One region of the Nocardioides sp. CPCC 205120 genome, then DNA from elsewhere that is predicted to be linked to it. Evidence: predicted binding sites of a transcription regulator. Region 1 holds the regulator's gene; the other holds the start of a gene.
What was found. The regulator LexA, encoded in region 1, represses DNA repair genes until DNA is damaged. The targets are predictions, from matches to a motif close to TCGAACANNTGTTCGA.

Region 1 (8,003 bases):
GGCCGGTCCAGTAGAGGAGGTCCGCGCCGCCGTTCTGGGCGATGGCGACCTTGCCGCGCAGCAGCGGGTCGGCCTGCAGCGGGCGGGTCAGCGAGATGACCTTGTGGGGCAGCGACCAGTCCATCGAGTGGTCGGCGAGCACGACGACCATCGACTTCTCCCAGCGGCCGGTCGCCTTGAGCATGTCGACGAACCGCTTGACCTGCAGGTCGGTGGAGACGAGCGCGGTGCGGCGCAGCACCTCGAGCGACAGCCCGCCGGTGAGGTCGGTGTGCCCGACGCGGTCGACGTCGCCGAGGTTGACGAAGACGAGGTGGGGGTCGAACCGCTCGACGATCGACAGGGCTGCGTCCATCGTGAAGTTGTCGGGCGCGTGCCCGCTGATCGGCACGATCGGCCGCGGCTCCCAGCGGAAGGTCGCCTGCCGGCCGAAGATCCCGTAGAGGTACTCCTTGCTCAGCACCGTCCCGGCGGTCAGCCCGTGCTTGCGGGCCCACCACAGCAGGGTCGGCGCGACGAGGTCCGCCGGCCGGTCGAGGGTGCGCTCCTCGCCGATGGTGCGGTCGAAGATCGAGTTGGCCGGCACGCCGTTCCGGTCGGGGCGCACGCCGGTCATCATCATCACGTGGTTCGGGATGGTCTCGAGGATCGGCATCGACCGCCCGCGGGGGAAGTTGAAGCCGCCGTCGCGCAGCGCCCGCAGGTTCGGCATGAACCCCGAGTCGATCTCGTCGGGGCGGCAGCCGTCGACGACGAGCACGTAGGCACGGTTCCAGCTCTTCGGGGCCGCGCGCGCCGCGTCGAACCCGGCGGCCGCGGAGAAGAGCAGGCTCGCGCCGCCGGCGCCCGCGACCTTGAGGAAGGTACGGCGCTGCGCCGCCGGCCGCTGCTGCTCGAGGTCGGGATCGCCGTCGAGGAACGGCGAGGGTCCGGAGGAGCGGTGGTCGTGGCCCATGTCAGTTCCCTCCCACGGGCCCGGCGGCCCGGCTGAGCTTGTTGGTGCCGGCCAGCGTCTGGAACGACGCCGCCCAGGTGGAGCCGGCGTTCCGCTGGTCGCGGGGGCCGGTGACGTACCAGTCCATCTGCGCCCGGGCGGGCGTCACGTCGAGCACGGAGTAGCCGTGGCTGTCGAAGTCGAGGTAGCGCACGTGGCGGTTCGCCAGCTTGATGACGGTCTCGACGGCGAGGCTCGCCGTGCGCGGCGGCGCCCCGAGGATGTCCTTGAGGTTGTTCGAGGTGACCGAGCTGGCGACGAACTCGACGCCGGCGGAGCGGCCGAGCGGGTAGGTGGCGACGTCGTACGGCAGGTCGGCGGCCCAGCCCGAGTGGATGTCGCCGGTGACGAAGACGGTGTCGCGGATGCCCTGGTCGCGGATGTGGGTGAAGAGCTCGCGCCGGTCGTCGGTGTAGCCGTCCCACTGGTCGACGTTGTAGGGCGCGCCGTCGCGCGGCAGCAGGCCGGTGACGTCGTTGACCGGGTCGATGAGGCCGGTCGGCAGCTGGGCGAAGGTGACGGGGGCGATCATCACGGGGTTGCCGACGAGCTTCCACTGGACCGCGCTGCTGGCCACCGCCCGCTTGAGCCAGTCGAGCTGCTCGCGGCCGGTGATGGTGCGGGCGGGGCTGCTCACGGCCGGGTCGACCACGGGGTAGGCGACCTGCTGGTCGCGGTAGGTGCGCAGGTCGAGCATGCTCAGCTCGGCGAGCGTGCCGAAGCGCAGGCTGCGGAACAGGCGGGTGCCGTCGCCCAGGGGGGCCGTCGAGCCGAGCCGCACGGGCATCCACTCGTCGTACGCGCGGTGGGCGCGGGAGCGGCGGGTGGCCCAGTCGCCCTCGCCGGGCTGGTGGTTCTCGGCGCCGTCGCGCCAGGCGTCGTTGGTCGACTCGTGGTCGTCCCAGGTGACGATGAAGGGGTACTTCGAGTGCAGCCACTGGAGGTCGGGGTCCTCCTTGTACTGCCCGTGGCGCTGGCGGTAGTCGGCCAACGACACCATCTCGCGGGCGGGGACGTGGCGGCGCACGTCGACGTCGTCCTGGCCCATGCCGTACTGCCCGGGGCCGTACTCGTAGAGGTAGTCGCCGAGGTGGAGGACCGCGTCGAGGTCGTTGCGGACCGCGAGGTGGCGGTAGGCGTGGAAGTAGCCCGCCTGCAGGTTGGCGCAGGACACGACGCCCATCCGCAGGCGCTCCGGCGAGCTGGTGTAGCCGGGCGCGGTCTTGGTGCGCCCGACGGGGCTGGCGACGCCGCGGTGGACGAAGCGGTAGTAGTACCACCGCCCGGGCTGCATGCCCCACGCGTCGACCTTGACCGTGTGGTCGGCGGCGGCGTCGGTGCGCACGGTGCCGCGGGTGACGAGGTGGCGGAAGCGGGTGTCGGTCGCGACCTGGTACTCCACCGTGACCGCCGGGCCGCGGCCCGACCCGGGTGTGGCGTCCGGGGTGGGGGTCACGCGGGTCCACAGGACGACGCGGTTGGCGAGGGGGTCGCCGGAGGCCACGCCGTGGCGGAAGTACGGCGACGCGCCGGCCAGCGCGGCGCGGGCCTCGTCGTCGTCGAAGGGGCTGGCGGCGAGGGCCGCGGCGCCGACGAGGGCGCCGCCGGCGAGCACGGTACGGCGGGGCACGGCCGGCAGGGCGAGCTGCTGCTCGACGCCTGCGCCGGTGCTGGTGGGGGATGAGGCCTCGGTCACACCTCATCGAACGACGGAAACCGGGGCAGGTCCCGCGAACGGGGATGTGAGCACCGTCCGGACGGCGGGAGTTCACCCGGTGGTCGAACGGCGGGCCGGCGGCCGGCGGGGCTCAGAAGAAGGAGAGCACGTAGCTGCCGAGCAGCGCGACGATCACGACGAGCGCGACGACGCGCGCCCAGGTGGGGATGGTGCTGGTGAAGTCGTCGGTCGCGGGCCGCGACGGCGGGACGTCGCGCAGCTCCGGCGGGTCGTCGATGTCGCCGTCGTACGTCGCGCGCCCGAGCCCGGAGGGGTGGTGGCGGCGCGCCTCGAGCTCGCCCGAGCAGCGGTCGAACCAGGCGTCGACGGCGCGTGCGTCGTACACCTGGGAGCGGTGGACGAGGGCGAACGGGCGGGTGTCGAGGGGGCCGGGGTGGAACCCGGTGCGGCGGCCGCGCTGCACGTCGTCGAGCAGGGTCGCGACGTGCCGGTCGACCGCGGCGATCTCGTAGCCGTCGGCAGCCTCCAGCACGGGGAAGCGGGGCGCGTCAGCCGACATGGCACCTCCTCGGAGCGGGTCCCCGCAAGGGTACGGCGCGCCCCGCCCGTCCGGGGCATCGACCGTGGGTGGAGCGGCCGGTGCCCGCGCGGGCGCGGGTGCGGGTGCCTCAGAGGCGGCGCAGGACCGCGGTGACCTTGCCGAGGATGGTGGCGTGCGTGCCGTCGATCGGCTCGTACGCCGGGTTGTGCGGCAGCAGCCAGACCTGGCCGTTCTTGCGCTGGAAGGTCTTCACGGTGGCCTCGCCGTCGATCATGGCGGCGACGATCTCGCCGTTCTCGGCGTTGGGCTGCTGGCGGACCACGACGTAGTCGCCGTCGCAGATCGCGGCGTCGACCATCGAGTCGCCCGAGACCTCGAGCAGGTAGAGGGTGCCGTCCCCGACGAGCTGCTGGGGGAGGGGGAAGACGTCCTCGACGCGCTGCTCGGCCAGGATCGGGCCGCCGGCCGCGATGCGTCCGACGACCGGCACGTACGTCGCGGCGGGCTGGGCGTCGCCGATGCCCGTCTCGTCGAGGACGGCGTCGAGGTCGGGGTCGGTGACGGACGAGACGGCGGCGCGCTCGGGGGAGCCGGGGGTGACGACCTGGATGGCGCGCGGCCGGTTCGGGTCGCGGCGCAGGTAGCCCTTCTCCTCCAACGCCTTGAGCTGGTGGGCGACCGAGGAGGAGCTGGTGAGACCGACCTGCTCGCCGATCTCGCGCATGCTCGGCGGGTAGCCCTGGTCGTCGAGCGCCTGGGTGATGACGGCCAGCACCTTCGCCTGGCGGGGGGTCAGGCGGGCCTGGCCGGCGGCGGGCTCGGGGAGGGCGGACAGGTCCTCGACCGTGGCGCCCGCCTCGTCGCTCTTGCTGCTGCTCGCCATCTCCGCCTTCTTCCCGCGCCGGGGCGCGCTCCGTCTGCCTGCTCCGTCTGCTTCTGCCGCTGCGTCGTGCGCCGGGCACGGCCCGGTCGACGCAGGTCACGCTAGTCGTTTGCGACCTCCGTCATCAAACATCTGTTCGAACCGGCGTGTCGGTCGGCGCGCGGGCGGCGCTCGAAGAAATGCTCGAGCGGGTGCTTGATCCGTTCGAACACCTGCTCTACTGTCGAGCACGTGTTCGATCGAACGGATGATCGACAGCGGGTCCGGAGCAGCACGCGGACCAAGACTGTCGGTGGCCGTCGGTAGACATCAGCTCGTCCGACCCGACTCCTTCCCCTGGAGGTCATCATGAGCAGCACGTACGCCGTTCCCACCGTCCGCACCCGTCGTCCGGCCGCGCCGCGATCCGTCGCCGCGCCGTCCGTTCGCCGCAGCACCGTGCGGCTCACCCACCGGGGTCGTGTGGTCGTCGTCGCGCTCGCCCTCCTGGTGATGCTCGCCCTCGGCGTCGTGCTGGGGTCCGTGTCGTCCGCGACGGACGAGCCGGGTCCGACGGGCACCTCCGAGACGATCCGCGTCGGCGTCGGGGACACCCTGTGGGCCATCGCGTCGGAGCGCGCCGCCGACGGTGAGAGCGTCCAGAGCGTCATCGACGAGATCCGCTCCCTCAACGCGTTGTCGAGCGGCTCGCTGCAGGCTGGTCAGCTGCTGGTGGTGCCCACCAGCTGACCCCGGCCGCCCCGCGCCCGGCACCCCGTCGGCGCGCGCTCGGGCGGCCACAGACCCCGACAGGTCGCTTCGACCCCGACCTGTCGGTCCACCGGGGAAGACCACGAGGGGCGGAGCTTCGGCTCCGCCCCTCGTGCCGTTGGTGGACGTGACCCGCCGGCCGTGCGACTGCGCCCGTCCGGTGGTCGAGGTGCTCGCGCTGGCGAGCCTCGAAACCACGCTCCGCGTGCCGAAGGGTGATGGCTGCGCCCGTCCGGTGGTTGAGGTGCTCGCGCCAGCGAGCCTCGAAACCGCGCCGCCGCGGTGGGGGTCTCGGGGGCGGGACGGTCAGTCGGTGAGGATCGGTGTGGCTTCGTCGACCTGGAGGGGCACGGGTGCGCTGGGCATGGTGACGGTGCCGGCGACGTCGAGCCAGGGTCCGCCGTTGACGCGGTAGCGGGCCGACCAGGTGGTGGTGACGGTGACCTGGTAACTGCCCGCCTGTTGGTAGCGGTGGGTGACCTCGAGGTCGGGGTACGGCGCGCCGGGGGTGCTGGTGGTGACGGTGGTGCCGTCGCCGTAGTTCCAGGTGTACGACGTCGGGGTGATGTCGAGCTCGACGGCCTGGCCGAGGAGCGTGACGGTGGTGGTGAAGGGTGCGGCCTCGGTGTAGAAGTTCGTGTCGAAGTTGACCAGGGTCAGGCCGTCGGGGGGTTGGATCGTCAGGACGGTCTCGGGCAGCGGCACGGATTGAAACGCCTGGAGGACCAGCGCGGGGGTGATGACGGGGGCCGCTGCAGCGGCCGCGGCCGGCTCGCACTCGGACTGGAAGTCGCCCCCGCCGGCGAGCACCTCGACGTAGCTGATGTCGCTCGTCTCGCCGCCGGAGCAGGCGACGGGGGCCTGGCAGTCGCCGAACAAGGTCCCGCTCCAGATGGAACCGCCCGTGCACTCGAGCGAACCCAGTCGATCCAAATACACCTGTCCGAGCTCTGCTGGCGATGGTCCTTGGGTCTGCGGCGCGGCTGCGCCTCCGCCACGACGATCTTCGGGGCTTCGACCTCCCCCGTCCTGCATGGTCGACCAGACGTCGAATGAGCCGTTGGCTGGGCTGGCGCCCGTGTCGGAGCCGGAATCGTCGTCTGAGACGGTGGCCCACAAGATCTGGATGGCGCCCATCGTGGCGACGGCCAACCGCACGTGTTGTCCAGTCTTGGTCATGCTTCTTCACCGTCGGACCAGATGAGTGCCCAGGGGGCCGGCCCGACCTTTCCGGTCAGGCCGAAGGCGAAGGTGCCGGAGCGGCCTTCCGTGGTGGATCGGCGGATGTCGTCGATGACTAGGACGTCAGCCACGACTACTACGTCGGTCGCCGCAGCATCGCCAGCGTCAGGCGGGACCGCTTCCAAATTCGACAACCGCCAAGCGCCGACAGGGCCTTGGCCGAACGTCTCGTCCAGGTAGTCCAGGGTGGCCATGCAGGTGCTGCAAGCCGCGGCCGTCTGGCGGGCCGGAGCCGTATCGCCGGTAGCGAAACCATAGTTGAGCAACTCCACCCAGTGCTCGACGAAGGCGATGGCGGCTGCGTCGTCGTCGCCGGTGGCTTCGTCGGGCAGGGGTGGGGGTGTGGGGGCGGTGGTGGTCGACTCGACCGGTGCGCTGGAGCTGCTGGTGCTGTCGCTGGGTTCGGCGTCGTCGTCGGTGTCGCCGGAGTCGCTGGTGCAGGCGGTGAGTGCCGTCGTACCGGCCAGGGTGCAGGCGAGCAGCCGTCGTCGCAGGCGCATGGATCCTCCCGAGGTGTCCGGCGCCCCGATCGCGCCGGCGTGCTCACGAATCTAACGAGACTCGCGGGGCTCGGCTACCCGTCGTACGGGCGCCTGTGGAGGACGGTCAGTCAGCGTGCGGCGCGCTTGCCGCCGCTGGGACGCGGGGGAGCGTCCGGGTCGGGGGGCGGGGGCGCGGCGCCGAGGATGCGCAGGGCGGTCGTGCCCAGCAGCAGCGCGATGAAGAGGCACGCGATGGCGCCCAGAGAGGCGAGCGCCACGAACCACCAGGCCGCGCTCTCGCCGGCGCGCGCCGTGGCCCCGAAGTCGATGGCGACCCAGACGAGGTAGCCCCACGCGACGACCGTGACGGTGATCCCGAGGGCCAGGGCGGCGAGCCGGGCGCGGGGGCGGGGCGCAGCGGTGGACTCGCGTCGCGACCCCGCCCTCCTGCCTCCTCGCACCGCTCCATCATGTCCCACCGTCCCCAATCCCGCGGGCGCACGGTGGGACCCGTCCCCAGGCTTCGCGAAGTGCCTCCGGGGAGGGTCTCGCGGGGTCCGCGACACGCCGCGCCGAACCGTCGGCGGGGCGCTGACCTGCGTGTTCGTGGACCGCTCCGGGCGGGTGTCGGGAGACACGCCGATCCGCTTGCACCTCTAGGGGACCGCGCGTACGGTTACCCCCACATCTAGTACTTACAGCCGTGTAGTTATCCACATCTAGTTCACAGGCCGGGGTCTGGATACCCACACGAAGTGCAGATCCATCCACAGGTAGACCCCGTTTCGTCCACACCCCCAGCGCCCGAGAGGAGTCCGTCGTGCACTGTCCGTTCTGCCGCAACAGCGACACGAAGGTCCTCGACTCGCGGGTCGCCGAGGACGGCGCCTCGATCCGTCGCCGGCGCGCGTGCCTCGGGTGCGAGCAGCGGTTCACGACGGTCGAGCAGATGCAGCTGACCGTGGTGAAGCGCTCGGGCGCGACCGAGCCGTTCAACCGCGAGAAGGCGATCGCCGGTGTGCGGAAGGCCTGCAAGGGCCGCCCGGTGAGCACCGACGCGCTCGCGTGCCTCGGCCAGCAGGTGGAGGACGCCCTGCGCGCCTCCGGCTCGGCCGAGTTCCCGGCCCACCAGGTCGGGCTCGCGATCCTCGGCCCGCTCCGCGAGCTGGACGAGGTGGCCTACCTCCGCTTCGCCAGCGTCTACCGCTCGTTCGAGTCCGCCGCCGACTTCGAGGCCGAGATCGCGCTGCTGCGTCTTGACCGGGAGGCCGCGGCGGTCGCCGCCGAGGGGAACGGCGCCGAGAGTGTCGGTGCCCGCGGCGAGCATCGTGAACGGGCCACGTCAGCCGCCTCCGGCTGACCACCAGACCGCCCGGCGCGTCGTGGGGAAGCGGCGTGCCGGGCGCACCACTCCTTCCTCCGTGGCAGCACCC
Region 2 (8,003 bases), on a different contig from region 1:
GGCGTTGGCGTCGAGGCCGCGCTCGCGGACGAGGGCCACGGCCTCGGCGCGGGGCAGCGCCCCGAGCTCGCGGTGCAGCGCGCCGACCGCGGCACCGAGCTCGGCCGGACGACCGGGGGAGTCGCCCTTCCAGAACGGCAGGCGGCCAGGCACGCCCGGCGCGGGCGTGACGAGCACGCGGTCGTGGGTGATGTCCTCGATGCGCCAGCTGGTCGCCCCGAGCGCGAAGACGTCGCCGACACGCGACTCGTAGACCATCTCCTCGTCGAGCTCGCCCACCCGCCGACCGCCGCGGGCGCTCTTGTCGTCGGCGCCGCCGGTCACGAGGAACACGCCGAACAGGCCGCGGTCCGGGATGGTGCCGCCGCTGGTCACGGCCAGCCGCTGCGCGCCGGGCCGGGCCGTCAGCGTGCCGGCCACGCGGTCCCACACGACCCGGGGGCGCAGCTCGGCGAACTCGTCGGAGGGGTAGCGCCCGCTCAGCAGGTCGAGGGTCGCGTCGAACGCGCTGCGCGGCAGGGTCGCGTACGGCGCGGCCCGCCGCACCAGCGCGTAGAGCGCGTCGACGTCGACCGGCTCGAGCGCCACGGTGGCGACCACCTGCTGCGCCAGCACGTCGAGGGGGTTCGCCGGGACCCGCAGCGCCTCGATGGCCCCCGAGCGCATGCTGGCCACGGCGACGGCCGTGGGGGCCAGGTCGGCGCGGTGCTGGGGGAACAGCACGCCGCGGGAGACCTCGCCGACCTGGTGGCCGGCCCGCCCGACGCGCTGCAGCGCGCTGGCGACGCTGGGCGGCGAGCCGATCTGCACGACGAGGTCGACGGCGCCCATGTCGATGCCCAGCTCGAGGCTGCTCGTGGCCACCACCGCGGGCAGGCGCCCGCTCTTCAGGTCGTCCTCGATGAGCGCGCGCTGCTCCTTCGAGACCGAGCCGTGGTGGGCGCGGGCCACGAGCGGGGCCGCGCCGGTCGTGGTGCCCGACTGGGCGATGGCCTCGGCGGGGAAGCGGGTGCGTGCGGGCGGCGCGTCGACCCGGTCGTCGTGCTCGACCCGGTCGTCGTGCTCGTCGTCGTGCCCGTCGTGGGGGGTGGCGCCCGCCTCGACCGCCGCGCGCTCCTCGTGCCGCTCGGCCGCGAGCTCGTTGAGCCGGGCGGTGAGGCGCTCGGCGACCCGGCGGGAGTTGGCGAACACGATGGTGGAGCGGTGGGCCTCGACGAGGTCGAGCACGCGGTTCTCCACGTGGGGCCAGATGGACGAGGCCGCCCGGCCGCTGTCGGGGTCGGTCTCGTCGTACTCGCCCGGGGCGGTCATGTCCTCCACCGGGACGGCGACCTCGAGCTCCCACGCCTTCTCCGAGGGCGGCGCGACGACGTCGACGGGGGCACCGCCGCCGAGGAACCGCGCCACCTCCTCGATCGGGCGGACGGTGGCGGAGAGCCCGATGCGCTGGGCGGGCTGGGGCAGGAGCGCGTCGAGGCGCTCGAGGGTGACGGCCAGGTGCGCCCCGCGCTTGCTTCCGGCGACGGCGTGCACCTCGTCGACGATGACGGTCTCGACGCCTCGCAGGCTCTCGCGGGCCTGCGAGGTGAGCATGAGGAACAGCGACTCGGGCGTCGTGATGAGGATGTCGGGCGGCCGGGTGCCCAGGCGCCGGCGGTCGGCCGCCGACGTGTCGCCCGAGCGCACCCCGACCTGCACCGGTGGCACCTCGACGCCGAGGCGCTCGCCGGTCGCCCGGATGCCCACCAGGGGCGAGCGCAGGTTGCGCTCGACGTCGACGGCGAGCGCCTTGAGCGGGGAGACGTAGAGCACCCGGCAGCGGTGTGCGGCCTCCTCCGGTGGCGGGGTGGTGAAGAGCCGGTCGATGGCCGAGAGGAACGCCGACAGCGTCTTGCCGGAGCCGGTCGGGGCGACGACGAGCGCGTGGCGGCCCGTGCCGATCGCGTTCCAGGCGCCCTCCTGCGCGGGCGTCGGCGCGGGGAACGCGGCGGCGAACCACGCCTGCGTCACCGGGCTGAAGCGCTCCAGCGCCGAGGTGGGTCCGACCATGCCCGACATCCTGACAGGCGCCACCGACACCCGGCGGGCGCGCGGCCCGGGGACACTACCGGTCAGTCGAGGACCGCGTCGCCCGTCGGGATGTTGACGAGCATCCGCTGGTAGAACGCCATGTCGACCCAGTGGTCGAACTTGTTGCCGACCTCCTTGAACTCCCCGACCTTGGTGAAGCCGCACGCGACGTGCAACCGCTCGCTGGCGGGGTTGGGCAGGGCGACCGCGGCGATCGCGGTGTGCACGCCGGAGATCGCCATGGTCTGGAGCAGGGCCGGGTAGAGCATCCGGCCGACGCCCTGGCCGCGCACCGAGCCGTCGAGGTAGATCGACGTCTCCCGCGTCAGCGCGTAGGCGGGGCGGGGACGGAAGGACCAGGAGTAGGCGTAGCCCACCGCGTGGTCGTGCTCGTCGACGGCGACGAGCAGGTGGTCGCCGGGGTGCTCGCCGTCGAGGCGGGCGCGCCAGTACTCGGCGTCGGGCGGCTCGAGGTCGAACGTGGCGAGCGAGTGCTCGACGGCGTGGTTGTAGATGGCGGCGATCCGGGGCAGGTCGCGCTCGTTCGCGGAGCGGGTCGCGTACTCGGCCATCCGCCCATTGTCGCGCAGGCCGGCCTTGAGAGGATGCGGGGGTGAGCAGCTCGTGGGAGGCCCCGGCCCCGGACGTCAAGGACTGGACGTGGGTCCTGGACCGCCCGTGCCCGGAGTGCGGCACGGCGAGTGCAGCCCTCGACGTCGAGGACCTGCCGCCGCTGCTGGCCGTCACGACCGAGGCGTGGCACCGCGTCCTGGCCCTCCCGGGCGCCGCCGAGCGACCCCGTCCAGGCACGTGGTCCCCGCTGGAGTACGGCGCGCACGTCCGCGACGTGCACCGCGTCTTCGACGAGCGCCTGGCGCTGGTGCTCGAGACGCACCCGGGCCCGGCGCGGTTCGCGAACTGGGACCAGGACGCGGCGGCCGTCGAGGGGCGCTACCACGAGCAGGACCCGGCGGTCGTGGCCGACGAGCTGGCCGACGCGGCCGAGCGCGTGGCCCGGCGCTACGCCCGGGTGGGGCCCGACGACCTCGCCCGCACGGGGCTGCGCAGCAACGGCTCCGCCTTCTCGCTGGTGACGCTGGGGCAGTACCACCTGCACGACGTCGTCCACCACCTCCACGACGTCGGCGCCCCGGTGCGCGACGCCCTCCCCGCCCCCGCCCGTACGACGGTGCGCACCCCCGCGGGACCGCCGGCCGCCGCGACCCCGGGGGAGGGCGCGTGAGGCTCACCGAGTTCTGGGCGCGCCTGGAGGTCGCGGTGGGTCCGCGCCTCGCGCGGTCGTGGGCCCAGACGCAGGTGCACCCCGCGCTGGGCAACCGCACGGTGGTCGAGGCGCTCGACGCCGGGGAGGACCCGCGGGACGTGTGGGCGGTGGTCCACCGCACGCTGGAGCTGCCCGACTCCGAGCGTTGAGCAGGGGCCCGGGACCGCGCGGCGCCCCGGCGGGGACCGGGGCGGGACGCGCCGACACGCCGCGCACGGGTCCTGCCTGACATCGAACACCTGTTCGTCTACGCTTTTCCCACACAGGCACAAGATCGGGTCGAGATGTCCCCAGGCGCCGGCGGCTGACCGTCGTTGTCGGTGGCTCGTCCTAGCGTCGTGCTCACGCGAACGACACAGGCAGCGCACGCTGCCGCTGGACTCGGGCCACGAGCTCGGAGGGGATGGACACCATGGCTGGTGCAGACCGCGGCAAGGCGCTCGACACGGCGCTCGCGAGCATCGAGAAGCAGTTCGGCAAGGGCTCGGTGATGCGTCTGGGCGACGACACCCGGGCTCCCCTGGAGGTCATCCCGACGGGCTCGATCGCCCTCGACGTGGCGCTCGGCCTCGGCGGCCTGCCGCGCGGCCGCGTCGTCGAGATCTACGGCCCGGAGTCCTCCGGAAAGACGACCGTCGCCCTCCACGCGGTCGCCAGCGCCCAGCGCGCCGGCGGCATCGTGGCGTTCATCGACGCGGAGCACGCGCTCGACCCCGACTACGCGAAGGCGCTGGGCGTCGACACCGACGCGCTCCTCGTCTCGCAGCCCGACTCGGGTGAGCAGGCGCTCGAGATCGCCGACATGCTGGTGCGCTCCGGCGCGCTCTCGCTCATCGTCATCGACTCCGTCGCGGCGCTCGTGCCGCGCGCCGAGATCGAGGGCGAGATGGGTGACAGCCACGTCGGTCTCCAGGCCCGCCTCATGAGCCAGGCGCTCCGCAAGATGACCGGTGCGCTCAACGGTGCCGGCACCACGGCGATCTTCATCAACCAGCTGCGCGAGAAGATCGGCGTCATGTTCGGCTCGCCCGAGACGACCACGGGTGGCCGGGCGCTGAAGTTCTACTCCTCGGTCCGCCTCGACGTGCGGCGCATCGAGACGCTGAAGGACGGCACCGACTCGGTCGGCAACCGCACCCGCGTGAAGGTCGTGAAGAACAAGGTCGCCCCGCCGTTCAAGCAGGCGGAGTTCGACATCATGTACGGCAAGGGCATCAGCCGCGAGGGCGGCCTCATCGACGTCGGCGTCGAGTCGGGCCTCGTCCGCAAGGCGGGCGCCTGGTACACGTACGACGGCGACCAGCTGGGCCAGGGCAAGGAGAACGCGCGCAACTTCCTGCGCGACAACCCCGACCTGGCCGACGAGCTGGAGAAGAAGATCCTCGAGAAGCTGGGCGTGGGTCCGCAGGTCGACCAGCCGGCGGAGCCGATCGGCGTCGATGACTTCTGATCCCGCCGAGCTGCGCGCGCTGCTCGACGCCCCTCCGCCGCCCGACCCGGTGGCGGAGGGTCCCGACGCCGACGTCGAGCAGGTGGCCCGCACGATCCTGCTCGACCAGCTGACGGGGCGGGCGCGCAGCCGAAAGGAGCTCGCCGACAAGCTGGCCGCACGCGACGTGCCGGCCGACGTGGCGAGCCGCCTGCTCGACCGGTTCGAGGAGGTCGGCCTCGTCGACGACGCCGCCTTCGCACGCACGTGGGTGGACGGCCGGCGCTCGGCCAAGGGCCTGGCGCGTCGGGCACTTGCGCAGGAGCTGCGGCGCAAGGGGGTCGACGACGAGGTGGCCCGCGAGGCCCTCGACGAGATCGAGCCCGACGACGAGACGGCGACCGCGCGGGCGCTCGTGCGCAAGCGGCTGCGCTCGCTCTCCGGCGTGGAGGCTCCGGTGGCCACCCGCCGCCTCGTCGGGATGCTCGCCCGGAAGGGGTACAGCCCGGGCACGGCGTACGCGGTCGTCAGCGACGAGCTGCGCCGCCAGGGCCGCGAGGTCGACGACCTCGACCACGACCTGGGCGACGACTGAGCCGAGCGGGCGCACCGGGCGGGTGCCATAGTGGCGCGGTGGACATCTCGCTGCTGCGCGCACCCGACGGCGCCTTCTCCCTGGCGGACATCGACCCGGGCGCGACGCCCGGCTTCGACGGCGGCAAGGCCGCGGGCAAGGACGAGCTGTCGGCGGTCGTCGCCGAGCTCACGGACCTGCAGGAGCGTCTCTTCGCGGAGGGACGCACCCGGCCCGACGCCCGACGGGTGCTGCTCGTGCTGCAGGGGATGGACACCTCCGGCAAGGGCGGCACGGTGCGCAAGGTGATCGGGTCGCTCGACCCGCAGGGCGTGGCCATCGCCTCCTTCGGCACCCCGACCCCCGAGGAGCTGGAGCACGACTTCCTCTGGCGGGTGCACTCGCAGCTGCCCACGCCGGGCCGCATCGGCGTGTTCGACCGGTCCCACTACGAGGACGTGCTCATCGCCCGGGTCCGCTCGCTGGTGCCCGCCGAGGAGGTGGACCGGCGCTACGCGGCCATCCGCGACTTCGAGGCCGACCTGGTCGCCGACGGCGTCCGCATCGTCAAGGTCATGCTGCACATCTCCCCCGAGGAGCAGCGCGACCGGTTGCTCGCCCGCCTCGACGAGCCAGCCAAGCACTGGAAGTTCAGCCCCGCCGACATCGACGACCGGGCCCTGTGGGCCGACTACCAGGCGGCCTACGAGCGGGCGATCGCCGAGACGCACCGGCCCGGGACGCCGTGGTACGTCGTACCGGCGGAGTCGAAGTGGTACCGCAACCTGGCCGTCGCCCACCTCCTGCTCGCCGAGCTGCGGGCGCTCGACCTGCAGTGGCCCACCGCGTCGTTCGACCCCGCCGAGCAGCGTCGCCGGCTGGTCGAGGAGGACCCGCTGTCGTGATCCCCCTCCAGCACGTCACGCGGTACGTCGCGCCCCTGCGGGAGGGCGGGAGCCTGCCCGGCCTCGTGGAGGCCGACGACCTCGGCACCTACGTGTGCAAGTTCCGCGGCGCCGGCCAGGGCCTGCGGGTCCTCGTCGCCGAGGTCGTGGTGAGCGGCCTGGCCCGCCGCCTCGACATCCCGACGCCGCGGCTCGTCGCCCTCGAGCTGCACGCCGACCTCGCCCGCTACGAGGCCGACGAGGAGGTGCAGGACCTGCTGCGGGCCAGCGTCGGGGTCAACCTCGGCGTCGACTTCCTGCCCGGGGCCTTCGGGTTCGACCGCTCGGTCGAGGAGGACACGGAGGTCGCCCCCCGCATCCTGTGGCTCGACGCCCTCACGGCCAACGTCGACCGGTCGTGGCGCAACCCCAACCTCCTGCGGTGGCACGGCCGCACCTGGGCGATCGACCACGGCGCCTCGCTCTACTTCCACCACGCCTGGAGCGGCGGCGTCACCGACCCCGCGCGCTTCGCGGCCCAGCGCTGGGACGCCAGCGACCACGTGTTCGCCGACCGCACCGGCGACCTCGCCGCGGTGGACGCCGACGGCCGCGCCCTGCTCACCCCCGACGTCCTCACCGAGGTGGTGGCCGAGGTGCCGGACGAGTGGCTCGAGCCCGTGCCGGGCGCCGCGACGCCCGAGGAGCTGCGCGCGGCGTACGTCCGCTTCCTCACCGCCCGCCTGGACTCCCGCGCCTGGCTGCCGGGAGGTGGCGCGTGAGCGGGGAACGGTCGCCGTACCAGTACGTCGTGCTCCGCTGCGTGCCGCGCGTGGACCGCGAGGAGTTCCTCAACGTCGGCGTGGTGCTCTACTGCGAGGCCAGCCGGTTCCTGGCGGTGGCGTGGCGCGTCGACGAGCAGCGTCTCGCCGCGGCGTTCCCCGCCCTCGACCTCGCCACCCTGTGCCGGGCGCTCGACTTCGTCGACGGGGTCTGCGCGGCCGACGAGCGGGCGGGATCGGCGGCGACGCACCCGATCGGTGTGCGCTTCGGGTTCCTCAAGGCGCCGCGCAGCACGGTCGTGCAGCCGGGACCCGTGCACGGCGGCCTCACCACCGATCCCGCGGCCGAGCTCGCCCGGCTGCGGGACCTCCTGGTGTGAGGGCTCGGACCGCTCAGACGGGCACGAGCTCCACGGCGCCGACCGCGTAGCGCGCCAGCACGACGCGGGCGACCTCGGGGTGGGCGCCGAGCGGCTCGGAGACGGCGACGGCGCCGGCCTCCAGGGCCAGCTCGGCCGCGCGGTCCGGCAGCATCCCGGGCGCGAGGAACAACGAGGCGACCGCGATGTGGCGGCGGCCCTCGCCGCGGAACGCCCGCACGGCCTCGCCGGTCGCCGGGGGAGCGGTCGAGGCGAACGCCGCGCTGACCGGCAGCTTGTGGCGGGCGCCCCACACGCGAGCCAGGCGGGCCACCGCCTGGTTGGCGAGCGCGTCGCTGGACCCGGCGGCCGCGAGCACGAGGGCGTCGAGCTCGCGCACCCGCGCCGAGCGCAGGGCGGCGCGCAGACGCTCGTCGAGCACCTGCAGGAACGCGGCCTCAAGGCCGAGGATGGCCGACGCGCGGATGCCCAGGCCCTCGTGACGTGCGGACGCCTCCGCGATCGCGGCGGGGACGTCGACCTTCGCGTGGTAGGCGTCGGAGAGGAGCAGGGGGACGACGACGATCTCGTCGTGACCCGCGCGCACCAAGTCGTCGACG

Region 2: recA (recombinase RecA) is a predicted target of LexA. The motif match lies at 3,587-3,602, and genes of this name have one in related genera.

What each region holds. Positions count from the first base shown of each region.
Region 1 is NZ_JBMCYY010000001.1:15,385-23,387, reverse strand. Features, by position in the region: gene ACOACO_RS00105 (alkaline phosphatase family protein) at 1-955, opposite strand, end outside; gene ACOACO_RS00100 (alkaline phosphatase D family protein) at 957-2,690, opposite strand; gene ACOACO_RS00095 (hypothetical protein) at 2,803-3,231, opposite strand; gene lexA (transcriptional repressor LexA) at 3,341-4,096, opposite strand; gene ACOACO_RS00085 (LysM peptidoglycan-binding domain-containing protein) at 4,445-4,825, shown strand; gene ACOACO_RS00080 (PKD domain-containing protein) at 5,153-5,725, opposite strand; gene ACOACO_RS00075 (DUF6318 family protein) at 6,022-6,588, opposite strand; gene ACOACO_RS00070 (hypothetical protein) at 6,699-7,031, opposite strand; gene nrdR (transcriptional regulator NrdR) at 7,391-7,930, shown strand.
Region 2 is NZ_JBMCYY010000002.1:362,108-370,110, reverse strand. Features, by position in the region: gene ACOACO_RS12825 (ATP-dependent helicase) at 1-2,049, opposite strand, end outside; gene ACOACO_RS12820 (GNAT family N-acetyltransferase) at 2,112-2,642, opposite strand; gene ACOACO_RS12815 (DinB family protein) at 2,684-3,313, shown strand; gene ACOACO_RS12810 (DUF3046 domain-containing protein) at 3,310-3,504, shown strand; gene recA (recombinase RecA) at 3,759-4,805, shown strand; gene ACOACO_RS12800 (regulatory protein RecX) at 4,795-5,379, shown strand; gene ACOACO_RS12795 (PPK2 family polyphosphate kinase) at 5,418-6,263, shown strand; gene ACOACO_RS12790 (HipA family kinase) at 6,260-7,024, shown strand; gene ACOACO_RS12785 (DUF3037 domain-containing protein) at 7,021-7,404, shown strand; gene ACOACO_RS12780 (sirohydrochlorin chelatase) at 7,418-8,003, opposite strand, start outside.